2 regions of the Paenibacillus sp. M-152 genome follow, and region 2 is predicted to be linked to the other one. Evidence: riboswitches for the same ligand, from Rfam matches in the RefSeq annotation. Region 2 holds a riboswitch; the other holds the start of a gene.
What was found. Region 2 has a riboswitch for thiamine pyrophosphate ahead of EGM68_RS13955 (thiamine phosphate synthase). Riboswitches for the same ligand answer to the same signal wherever they lie in the genome.

Region 1 (6,269 bases), 1.4 Mb from region 2:
TCACATGTTTTGCGAACTCCTCATCTCCTTCTCCTAATAGATTTCCAAGCGGTAATGTATGTCCGTTATCATAGCCCACATATCTAACTAAATCACTGTGAGCATCGATCCAAATTAGCCCTAATTCTCCACCGTATCGTTCGTTCAAATAGGCAAACGGGGCTTGTTCGACTAAGCAGTCACCACCAAACATTACAATGCGATCTGGCTTATGAGCGTCAATGATATGTTGAGCAGCCTCTAATTGTTCAAGTAGCTGTTTTCTCCCATACATACCGTTCTCGTTGGCAAGCGGAGTTCCATCATAAGCTTGAACTGGAACATGAATAAGGGGTTGATCATTGTCTGGGGCTAGCCAAGCCAGCAGTTCAGCTCCAAAAGAGTAGTTAGGATTGTTTCCTCCTTGCCATTGCGGCATTAAGAGGCGTATTGTTTTAGTCATATTTTCTCTCCTTTACTTCAAATTACGGTTAGTATAAACTGAACGCAAATAAAAACGTAGTACGCACTAATTTGATAGGTACTACCCGAAAGGATAGTGTGAATATGAGTATGGCTGAATTTAAAGGTAAAGTTAAAAATATTGAAGATACACCTTTTGGTTATACAGTGTCAGTCATTGGTGGTAAATGGAAAATGGTTATTATTTATCTTCTGGCCGAAAACCAAGTGGTTCGCTTTAATGATCTGAAAAGACAAATCGGAGCTATTACATACAAAACATTGAGTTCACAGCTAAAGGAATTGGAAGCGGATGGATTGGTGAACCGGAAAGAGTATCCTCAAGTTCCGCCTAAAGTCGAGTACAGTCTCACAGAAAAAGCGGAAACACTATTGCCTGTTTTGGAAGGGTTATGTGAGTGGGGAACCAAAAACCAATATAATTAAATATCGTTTTCTAATTGTTCTCGAATGCTATACGAATATTAGAAAAGACGATTGACATATATTTATAGTTAATCAGGTATTCAACGAGCTCAAGTGCACTGGGGATAGGAACGCTTAAAAATCAGTATCATTTGGGGGATATGATATTTTGACTATGGCAATTATTTTATTTGTAGCGAATATTCTACTTATTCTTGTTTCAATCGTTGGTATTGTTCTGCTCATGGGAATATTGTACAGGGGGTACATTTTGCTAGGATTACTTATTGCTGAGAAAAAGAACACAAGAAATCAAGTTGTAAAAGATTAATTTTATGACAACATAGAGCCTCATTTCTACTTTATTAGTGGAAATGAGGCTCTTGCGTAAACAATAAAAGTGACATAATGGGGTGAAGGAAGGGACATAGCATTTTATAGCTTTTGGGACATCCCCGGATGTTTGATGCTTAGCACTACCTTTTTCTTTAATACCTCTGCAGCAACTCGAATCTGTTCTGCCTGCGTCACGGCCGAAATCACCGCTACACCATCGGCACCCGCACCTACTACTTCCCCCACACGGTCTACCGTAATGCCACCGATCCCGACGATGGGCAGATCAATTCCTGATTTGCGCATCTCATGCAAAATGGCTGGACCCTGCACCGCATGAGCATCATCCTTTGAGATGGTGGGATAGATGGGGCCGACGCCGAGATAGTCCGCACCATGCAGGATGGCCCGGCGTGCTTCCTCAATCGTATGGGCGGAGACGCCAAGGATTCGGTTTCCGATTCGGGCGCGCACAGAATCAGCCGATTCATCGTCCTGACCGATGTGAACACCGTCGGCGTTGAGCTCAAGAGCCAGCTCCACATCGTCATTGACGATAAAAGGGATACCAGCATAGTGGCACAGATCTTGTAGCTGACGCGCTAGTTCGAGCATAGGAACCCCTGTTAACGCGCTACGGCCCTTTTCCCGGAACTGGATCATGGTGGTACCGCCAGCAAGAGCCTCCTGCACAACCCGACTTGGTTCCGCGAGGCAGTTCACGCTTCCAACAACCAGATACATCTGTAAATGCCGCCGCATGATCTCAGGTAATATTCGGCCGCTCATTGGGGTATCTCCTGACGACGGCGGTAGGCCCAATGATTGGTTGGACCGTGTCCCTGGCCCAGATACAACGTATCCTCAATCGCCGCCTGAATGAAGGCTCTTCCATTCACTATAGCTTCCGGTACAGACACACCTTTCCCTAATTCAGCGGTAATCGCTGCTGAGAACGTACATCCTGTTCCGTGTGTGTGGACAGTTCGCACCCGCTTGCCGCCCAGCTCGGTGAAGGCTGTTCCGTCAAAGAGCAGGTCAACAACTTGGCCGCTGTTTTCGCTCTCCTCATCATGGCCGCCTTTGATCACAACGAACTTGGGTCCTAGGCTGCTAATATGTCTCGCAGCTTCGCGGCGATCCTTCATCGTACGAATGCTTATCCCGGTTAAGGCTTCCGCTTCCGGGATATTTGGTGTGACGACCAAGGCCAAGGGGAGCAGGTCGTCGTTCAACGCCTGCACCGCTTCCGGTTGCAACAGCTTTGCGCCCCCTTTGGCAATCATTACAGGATCGACGACAACCTTTTCCCAGCCGAACTTTCGAATTTGCTCGGCCACAAGGCGGATGATGCCCGCGTCAAACAGCATGCCAGTCTTCAGGGCATCGACTCCAAGATCTGATCCTACAGCTTCGATTTGCTGCGCTGTTGCTTCCTGTGGCAACGGATATACACCGTGAACTCCCAAGGTATTTTGTACCGTAATGGCTGTAATAGCCGACATGCCGTATACGCCAAGCTCCTGAAAGGTTTTGAGATCGGCTTGAATTCCAGCTCCGCCGCCGCTGTCTGAACCGGCAATCGTCAGCGCTCTCGGTACATGCACGTCTCTCATCGCGCACCACCTGTTGTACTTGTTCCAGCTTCACGGATCGTGACATGCCCCTCCAGCGAACCAGTATGTAGTTTGGCAAGCTCGTCGAGAAAGGCTATCTGGAAGCTGCCTGGCCCCAGTTTTGCGGTATGTGCTGCGGCTCGGGAAGCTGCTGCACCGTAAAATGCCAAACCTGCTGTACCTGCGAGCAGCAGGTTGGGTTCAATTGCTGCAAACGCACCCAACACAGAGGTCAGCAGGCAGCCTGTTCCGGTTACCTTCGTAAGCAGCGCGTCTCCGCCACTAATCAATCGTACTTCGACCCCATCGGTGATGACGTCCTCTTTTCCAGTGATGACAACCATGGTATGGAGCGTTTGTGCAGCCCGAACTGCCAGATCGACATTACTGCTGTCAGCACTGTTGCCTGCATCTACCCCTTTAATCTCTCGGACTTCTCCGATTAGATGGGCGACTTCGGCTGCATTGCCTCGCACTAGTGAGATTTTTACTTCTTTTAGGATCCGCAGTGCTGACTCGGTTCTAAAGCTCGTCGCTCCCGCACCAACCGGATCCAGCAGAACTGGAACACCATGAGCATTCGCTGATTGTCCAGCAATGATCATGGCATCTACCAGCTCGCGGTTCAGCGTACCGATATTTAACACGACGGCGCCCGCTATTTTTGCCATATCTGCTACTTCCTCGGGTGCATAAGCCATCACCGGGGAAGCGCCCAGCGCATACAGGCCGTTGGCTGTAAAGTTGGTGACCACCACATTGGTTATATTATGAACGAGGGGGTTGCTATTTTGTACCTTTGTCAGGAGATCCGAATAACTTTGTTCCCATATACTCATCATGTTTATCCTCTCTCATCTCTACTGATTATTCCAAGACCGTAGCGCGCATCTGGACGGGCCATTGTTCCTGCTTATAAGCCATATCCCAGAACATATATTCCAGCTGGCAGCTTAGCATAAAATGCTCAATCATCCGCTCTTGCTCGGCAGCCGTGGCGACATTCGCCCAAGCATCCACACGCTCGCGATATTTGGATGTTACATCTTCAATCTGGTTTCCATAGAAACAAATCCACTCATAGAATGGATGAGACTCGTCCGGTCTTACCTCATCCATTAGCCTGCGTCCAATCTCAAGATATGTCCATGGACATGGCAGCAGCACGGCCATGATTTCTCCAAGACTACCTTCATGTGCGACTGTCAGCATATGGCGGATATAATGATGAGCGGACGGAGCGAGTGGATATCCCTGCATCTCTTCATAGGTGACACCTGCGATAGCACAAAAGTTTTGATGCGGATGAACCTCGCTGTTGAGAATAAAAGAGATCTGTTCGTTAAATACAGCCATATCCTCCCGGCTTGTGCTTTTGGAGATCGCGATGCCGTAAATCCGCATGTAGGCGTTCAAATATTCAAAGTCTTGTTTTACATAGTGAATCAGCTGCTCCTTTGTTAAATTTCCTTCAGCAATACCTCTCACAAAGGGATGCTCATAAATGGCTTGAAAAATGCCATCCGCCTGCCGACGAAGTTCTTGCGAAAAACTCATTTCCCCACCTCCAATAAAAATGGAGAACAAGAAGTCCCGTAAGATACAATTCTCGGAACAACGCCAAAAAGCCGCCCCGAAAACTGGAGCGGCTTCAACATAGGTTCAATGCGCAGAAAACGCTTGAAACCTTATATACGAAGGCTCCACTTTCCTACGCTAGTACGAACTAGATCAGGTTCAAAGGGTCCAAGTTCATTCTTGTCTCAGCCATAATGGCTCCCCTAGTGGACTTTCCTATTCTTTTGACTAATACTGTACATTCGTTCCTAGGTTATGTCAAACTGCTTTGATTCCAGTCAAGGATTATGAGGGTGCTGGATTACACTTTCCACGGCTTTGACCCTTACATATTCCGGTTTCCACATCGCATCCCGAATGGCTTGTTCAATATCTGAAATGTGTGCCTGAGCTACCTGATCCTGAATTGCAGCCTTCGCTACCGCAACCGCAACCGCGAACGAAACATCACGTAATTTTTGGATATGAGGCAGCAGTGCACCGCCAAGTTCATTCGAATCTACGGCGTTGGCAACGGAATCAGCTGCTGCGGTAAACATGGAAGGGGTGATTCTTTTGGCCTTGACCACAATTGCGCCCAGACCTAGCCCCGGGAAGACAAAGGCATTATTCGCCTGTCCAATTTCAAACTTCGTACCGTTATAGGTGACGGGCTCAAAGGGACTTCCGGTAGCAATCAATGCTTTGCCATCAGTCCATCGTATCAAATCTTCGGGTACCGCTTCAGCAAGGTTGGTAGGATTAGACATGGGCATAATGATCGGTCGTTCCACATGCTTTGCCATTTCCTTGATAATCTCTTCAGAAAAGGCACCCGCTACACCGGAAGTTCCAATTAAGATTGTGGGTTTTACCTGACGGATGACCTCCAGCAACGGTATTTTATCATCTTCCGATCGGGCCCATGAGCTGATTTCTTCCTTTTTACGCACATATGGTTTCTGATAATCCAGTACATCTTCCATATCGTCTGTTAACAGTCCGCGATAATCAAAGGCCCAAAATGCCTTGAATGAATCTTCTTCAGGAAGCCCGTCCTCGATCATTGCACCCCGTATTTGGTCGGCGTTACCGATTCCTGCTGCCCCTGGACCAAAGACAAGTATTTTTTGTTCACGTAGCGGAGTTTTAGTGACACCTACCGCCGAAACAATCGCAGCTAATGTCACTGCTCCTGTGCCCTGGATATCATCATTGAAGGTGAGAATGTTTTGACCGTACTTCCCTATAATGTGTCGTGCGTTCACGCTACCCACATCCTCCCAATGCAAAAGCGCCTTCGGGAATTGTGTTAACGTTTTGCTGATAAAGGTACCAATAAATTGATTATAGGCTTCCCCGCGAACTCGTTTATGGCGGTTTCCGATGTACAGGGGATCATTCAGCAGCTTCTCGTTATTCGTGCCGACATCCAGTACAATGGGCAGCACCCGCCCGGGGTGAATGCCTGCCGCAGCTGTATATACAGCGAGTTTGCCAATAGCAATGTTAATTCCCCCGACACCCCAGTCACCAATCCCCAAAATACTTTCCGAATCCGTCACGACGATCAGGTCAACATCCTCACTACTCAAACCGGTATTATAAAACGCCTGTCCAATACCGTTCGGATTATCTATCGATAAATATACGCCCCCAGGGCGGTTGTACTCATGGCTGTATTCTTGAATGGCGGTTCCTACAGTCGGTGTGTAGACTACGGGCAGCATTTCACTCAAATGGTCGGTTAGCAGTCGATAGTAGAGTACGATATTTCGATTGTGAAGGTCGTTAAGTGAGGCATTTTTACGCAGCATGGTGGGTTGTGCCAAGAATTGCTGATATGCCCGAACGCTCTGTTTCTCCAATGAAAGGACAGTGGGAGGAAGAATT
Region 2 (6,269 bases):
CTCTGCGAGATTCAGATGTGTTCGGTTGGCAGGTCTTATTTGAACGGTATCCCTACCGCACAAAACATCTGTTTTCTGCCGATAAGAGGCTGATAAATAGGGATACGTCGGTTGGCTACCGCAAGAAGGACAATTCGCTTTTTTTAGACGATCCACTGCTATTGCTACATACTCATTTTTCCACAAATCAAACGAAAGCAACTTTCCTCTCAAGTTCTCAGGATATCCACCAAGAAGCTTGAAAGCTTCCGTAGTCTGGTTAGCGGTGACCATTTGTACTGCCTGCGGAATAATCCCGGCCGTATCACAGGTCTCCCCTCCAAGCGGTACAGTTCCCATCAGACAGTGTAGACAAGGTGTCTGACCCGGTAAAATAGTGTAAGTTACACCATAGCTACCCACACATCCTCCATAAATCCAAGGAATGCGATGCTTGAGTGCCATGTCGTTCATAAGAAGCCGGGTATCGAAATTATCGGTTGCATCCATCATGAGATCTACCCCCTGGATCAACTCTTCCAGCTCTTCTATCCCAACATCCAAGACATGTGCATGTATAATTGTTTCCGAATTAATATCCTTTAATCTTCGCTGGGCAGCTACTGCTTTGGGACACCTTTGCACAGCATCACTTTCCTGAAAAAGCTGCTGGCGCTGCAAATTGCTCCATTCCACATAATCCCGGTCTACCAGGCTTACCGTACCTACGCCTCCACGAACTAACGTTTCTGCAATACCTGTGCCCAGCGCTCCAACACCTATGATTAGTGCGTGAGAGGAAGCAAGCCGGCGTTGGCCTGCAGGCCCAAAGGGTGCAAACCTTTCCTGTCTGGAATAACGGTCACTTTGTGGTGGTTCAGGAGCAGATTTTTTAGTAATCCTCATCCCTGAACCATGCCTTCTATCGGACTGCTTGCTGAGGCATAACGTTTTACAGGAATCATCCCCGCCTCAAATCCATATCTGCCTGCACGTACAGCCAGCTTCATGGCCTCAGCCATTTTCACAGGATTCTTCGCTCCTGAGACAGCTGTATTCAGCAGAACACCATCTGCTCCCAACTGCATTGCCATTGCTGCGTCACCAGGTGAGCGAATACCAGCATCGACAATGACCGGAACTTCCGCTTGCTCGATAATCAACTCTAACGAAAACGGATTGAGCAAACCATGTCCTGTACCAATCGGCGACGCTCCAGGCATTACGGCATGTACTCCAAGCTCTTGCAACCTCTTCGCTAGTATCACATCATCCGATATGTAGGGTAGCACGACAAAGCCTTCCTCTAGCAACTTTTCACTAGCTTTCAATGTTTCAAAAGGATCAGGCAACAGCGTCTTGCTATCCCCAATGACTTCTACCTTAATCATATCGCACAAGCCGGAGGCTTTTGCCAACTTGGCAATACGGATTGCCTCCTCTGCTGTTGTTGCCCCCGCTGTGTTGGGAAGAAGTGTATACCGGCTCAAATCCAGTGTATCGAGAAAATGCTGCTTATCCCGTTCCTCCAAATTCAGTCTGCGCACAGCGAACGTTAATATTTCCGTCTCAGCAGCCTCTACGGCTTGGGATTGGATATCCAGATCCGAAAATTTCCCTGTTCCTAGCAACAGCCTTGAGGTAAAAGATGCTTTTCCAATGGTTAACATGATCAACCGCCTCCTACAAAATGTACGATTTCTAGGCAATCTCCATCCTTAAGTACCGTTTCATGATGATCTTCACGGGTCAATATATGCCGATTCAGCTCTACCACTACGGTTTTCACCTTTAAATCAAGTTCATGCAGCAATTGATCCACACGAGTGATTCGATTGGAAATGGTCATGCTCTGTCCGTTAATGGTCAGCTTCATAAGCTTTCCTCCTTGAAAAGTTCAGAAGAAAATTTACTTATTCCAAGTCCAGCTGCACCAGCCCCTTTAAGCATAGCTGCCATCGCTCGCCCAGTCGCATCACTAAGCAGGACACCGTTGCGATAATGCCCGACTGCAGCATAGACGCCCTCTACCCCAGGAACAGGACCAATGAAAGGACGCTCCGCAGTTGCCTGCGGACGCAAGCCTGCCCATGCACGTACAAAAGAAGCTTCCTGTACACGCGGTAACCAGGCAGATGCACGTGCTAACAACCCCTTTAAGCCTCCTACGGTCACCTCTTTGTCATATTGATGCGAAAGACTTGTGGCACCAATCCAAAGCTCGTTATTCTGTTTAGGCACGAGGTAAATATCGTCAGCATAAATGGTATAATCCAACGGATGATCCTTCAAGGAGACTGCTACCGCTTCGCCCTTGACCGGGTATAGTGGATAATCAAACCCAATTTGTTCTAGCAAGTTCAAGCTGTCCAAGCCTGCGGCAATCACGACCTGATCGCAGGAAAAAAAACCACTATCCGTTCGCACACCACAAACTCGACCATCCTGTATGACCAGTTCCTCAGCTTGAGTTCCAGACCATATTGTTGCTCCCAGCACCGCAGCTGCCCCTGCATAAGCACGGCAAAGCTGGACAGGAGACACTTGTGTCTCCTTTGATCGGTAGATAGCCCCAATTACTTGATCTGCCAAGCCCGGAATCCGTCGGGCCAACTCCTTGGCATCCCACCAAATGGGACGATCATCCTCTCGCATATTCGCAGCATTCCAGCGTTTTTGGCCCTCTGCTTCCGAACGAAATGGGGTCACAAATCCTCCTGTACGAAAGTCCACTGAAATACCCGATAAACGTTCCAAATCACAGACAAGGTCAGGGAATGCATCTCGACTTGTACGGGCAAATCGTGCCAGCTCAAGGTCTGCAAACTCTTCACTTTCCGCTGCCAGCATTCCCACCGCTGCTCCTGATGCTCCCTCACCAGGGATCCATCGTTCCAGCATGATCGTACTACGTCCCTCCTTAGCCACATGATAAGCAATGGAACTGCCGATCACACCTCCGCCTATGACCAAGCATTCAGCGTGTCCTATCGCTTTTTTCTCTGTATGTGTCTTTGACATATGTTCCGTGTCTCCTCTCCAGTGAGCTTCTGCTTTCCCTTCGTCTTGTTTTCTTGCTACAGGTCGTGAACTACAAGATCTACCATTCGCCTATATTCCATCGCTGCTGCAACGGGTGACTTTGCTTGCCATATACCAGACATCACCGCAATTCCGCTTGCTCCAGCATGATAAAGCTCTGGAACATGATGGGGTTGTATGCCTCCCAGCGCTATCACCGGAATGTCCGACAATCTGCAAATGCGTTCAAGCTGTGCTATACCCCGCGGTACAAGACCGGCTTTACAATGGGTCTCATATACATGACCAAATAGTACATAGTCTGCTCCAGCCTGCTCGGCGGTCTGCACCTCCTCCAAGGAATGTACAGACACTCCACAGCGTGTACCCTCTGAAAGTAGACTTTTCGCATCCACCACAGATAACCCATTAGCTGGAAGCTGGACAGCTCCTGCCGAGGTAAGTAAAGCTACGTCCACGCGGTCATTTACTACAATTTGCCGCAAAGGAACTTCCTGCTTGATCATGCTACGAGTCAAAGAAAGCAAAGCAGAGGCACCCTTCTGTTTCGAACGTGCGTGTACATAATGAATATAAGGACAAATAGCGGCAGCCACTTGGGGTACATTCACACAGGAGACACTTTCCATCGTAATTACGTGTAATTCGATCTCATTTTCACCTCACTTGGACTAAAGAATATGAACTTGTGTTATAAAAAAATCGTATTAGCTGAATCTATATTGTTTTAGCTCCATATTGGGTAATATCATACGGAGCCAGCCACATGTACCAGCAATAATGAAAGGAGATTATATGTAAATCCATCTACGGAAACTCGAACAAATGAAGATGAACGAAACGCAAAAAGCCACTTCCCAAAGGAAGTGGCTTGACAAACGTTCAAAATCAAACGGACTATTATATCCGTAAACGTATATCGTTCCCTGCGCAAACAAAAGTAAAGAGCTACTACCTTGTTTGTACAGTACTCACTTCCCTACGCTGGCATAACCCAGATCAGGTACAAAGGGTCCGAAATCCATTTATTTCGTCTCAGCCGCATGGGCGGCTCCCCTAGTGTGACTATTTTATTGTATCAGCTAAAGATAGCTTAGCATATTTTCCTAATTCTGCAAACCCCACCTTGTATGAAATCTGTCAGAACTGGATTTTAGTTAACTTTACTAGACCACTCTTCTACATTCCACGTTTTGGTTACCCAATCCTCGTAAAAGTCCGGTTCGTGGGATACAAGCAATACGGTCCCTTTGTATTCCTTCAAAGCGCGTTTGAGTTCATCCTTTGCTTTGACATCCAAGTGGTTGGTGGGCTCATCAAACAGTACCCAGTTACTCTCACGCATTAACAGTTTACAAAGGCGGACTTTAGCCTGTTCTCCACCACTAAGCGCAGACAGAGGCCGCGTGATATGCTCATTCTTCAAACCACAACGCGCCAAATGCGCTCGTACTTCATGCTGATTCAAATGTGGAAATTCATTCCATACATCGTCAATCGGTGTAATTTTCTCTGCCTTTACTTCCTGCTCAAAATAAGCGGGCTGCAAGAAATCTCCTTGATAGGTTTTTCCGCTGATTGGAGGTATTTTCCCCAGAATGGTTTTGAGTAACGTAGACTTACCAACACCATTGCAGCCTACAATTGCGATCTTTTCGCCACGTTCGATCGTCATGGACATTTTAGGCAAAAGGGCATGAGTATAGCCAATTTCAAAATCAATACCCTCAAAAACTGTTTTCCCGCTTGCACGGGCTTCTTTGAACTGAAAGGTTGGCTTTGCGGCTTCTTCTGGCTTATCAATACGTTCGATTCGATCAAGCTGCTTTTCACGGCTTTTTGCACGACCTGATGTAGATGCGCGCGCTTTATTGCGCTGAATAAAATCTTCCTGTTTCTTAATATATTCCTGCTGCTTCTCATATGCATCAATATGCTGGGCTTTGTTCAGATCCGCCATTTCAAGAAACTTTTCATAGTTAGCTGAATAACGGGTCATCTTAGCAAATTCAAGATGGTAGATTACATTAACGACTTGGTTCATAAATTCAGTATCATGTGAAATTAGGATAAAAGCATAGGGATAATCCTTCAAATATCGCGTAAGCCACTCAATATGCTCCACATCCAAATAGTTGGTAGGCTCATCCAGCAGCAATACATTTGGCTTTTCCAACAGCAACTTCGCAAGCAGCACCTTTGTCCGTTGCCCACCACTAAGGGCTGCTACATCCCGATCCAGTCCGATGGCAGAGAGACCTAATCCATTCGCCATTTCTTCAACCTTCACATCAATGAGGTAAAAATCCCCCATATCCAGTTGCTCTTGAATTTCTCCCATCTGTTCCAGCAGTACTTCCAACTCTTCGGGAGAAGCCTCTCCCATTTTATCCGTAATCTGCATCATTTCCTTTTCCAGTTCCAACAAAGGAAGAAACGCGTCTTTTAATACATCACGTACTGTTTTACCTGGCGTTAGCTTGGTGTGCTGATCCAGATAGCCATAACGTACACGTGGAGTCCATTCCACTTTGCCTTCATCTTTAAGCAATTTTCCAGTCAGAATGTTCATGAGTGTCGATTTACCAACACCGTTTGCTCCTACCAATCCTACACGTTCCCCCGCAAGTAATCGAAAGGAAACATTTTTAAATAACGCACGGTCCCCAAAGTTGTGGGATACATTTTCTACAGTCAATAAACTCATAAGCTGTTTTTGGCTCCTTATTGTCTCATCGGCATTGCCGAGTGTTCTTATTTCATATAGCTATTGTTTCTTTCAAAGCTTTATTGTAGCACATCCGGCACCCTTATCGGAATATTGAAAACAGCGAATTTTAAGGTTTTCAGATGGATTGGCCTAAAAAAAGAAAAACAGTTAATCGTAGTAGCACTTAAGCTCCTCTTCGGTAGGTACGTAAGGAGTTTCTTGCTGCTTTGGTAATCTAAGCTTCTAGTATACAGAAGCTTACAATTCCCTAGCAACGAATACCTAAATAATTGATAAGTTCTAATAACAATTAATAAAAAGGAACTCTATGTAGACAGTCCTCATGAGTATCGGAGGAATAATAAAATGAAGAAAATGTAATCATCCCGGTCTGGATTCTGGACCGGGATGAAATAAAATTAATTTATAATTGGCTATCTTTCAGCAGACATGGCAATTTCTTTTGTTTCATGAACTGTACCAAATGGATGCTCAGGCGGTGCATAGATAACGTATATCTTAAGGGGCGTATTTCCTG

Region 1: linked by a shared signal. The riboswitch ahead of tenA (thiaminase II) and the one ahead of EGM68_RS13955 (thiamine phosphate synthase) in region 2 are both predicted to bind thiamine pyrophosphate.

Annotation. Positions count from the first base shown of each region.
Region 1 is NZ_CP034141.1:4,591,851-4,598,119, reverse strand. Features, by position in the region: gene EGM68_RS20020 (arginase family protein) at 1-442, opposite strand, end outside; gene EGM68_RS20015 (winged helix-turn-helix transcriptional regulator) at 547-888, shown strand; gene thiE (thiamine phosphate synthase) at 1,303-1,992, opposite strand; gene thiD (bifunctional hydroxymethylpyrimidine kinase/phosphomethylpyrimidine kinase) at 1,989-2,819, opposite strand; gene thiM (hydroxyethylthiazole kinase) at 2,816-3,661, opposite strand; gene tenA (thiaminase II) at 3,687-4,376, opposite strand; TPP riboswitch at 4,511-4,612, opposite strand; gene EGM68_RS19990 (NAD-dependent malic enzyme) at 4,676-6,269, opposite strand, start outside.
Region 2 is NZ_CP034141.1:3,223,843-3,230,111, forward strand. Features, by position in the region: gene EGM68_RS13935 (ThiF family adenylyltransferase) at 1-885, opposite strand, end outside; gene EGM68_RS13940 (thiazole synthase) at 882-1,649, opposite strand; gene thiS (sulfur carrier protein ThiS) at 1,652-1,855, opposite strand; gene thiO (glycine oxidase ThiO) at 1,852-3,000, opposite strand; gene EGM68_RS13955 (thiamine phosphate synthase) at 3,057-3,650, opposite strand; TPP riboswitch at 3,981-4,089, opposite strand; gene EGM68_RS13960 (ABC-F family ATP-binding cassette domain-containing protein) at 4,175-5,728, opposite strand; gene EGM68_RS13970 (cupin domain-containing protein) at 6,166-6,269, opposite strand, start outside.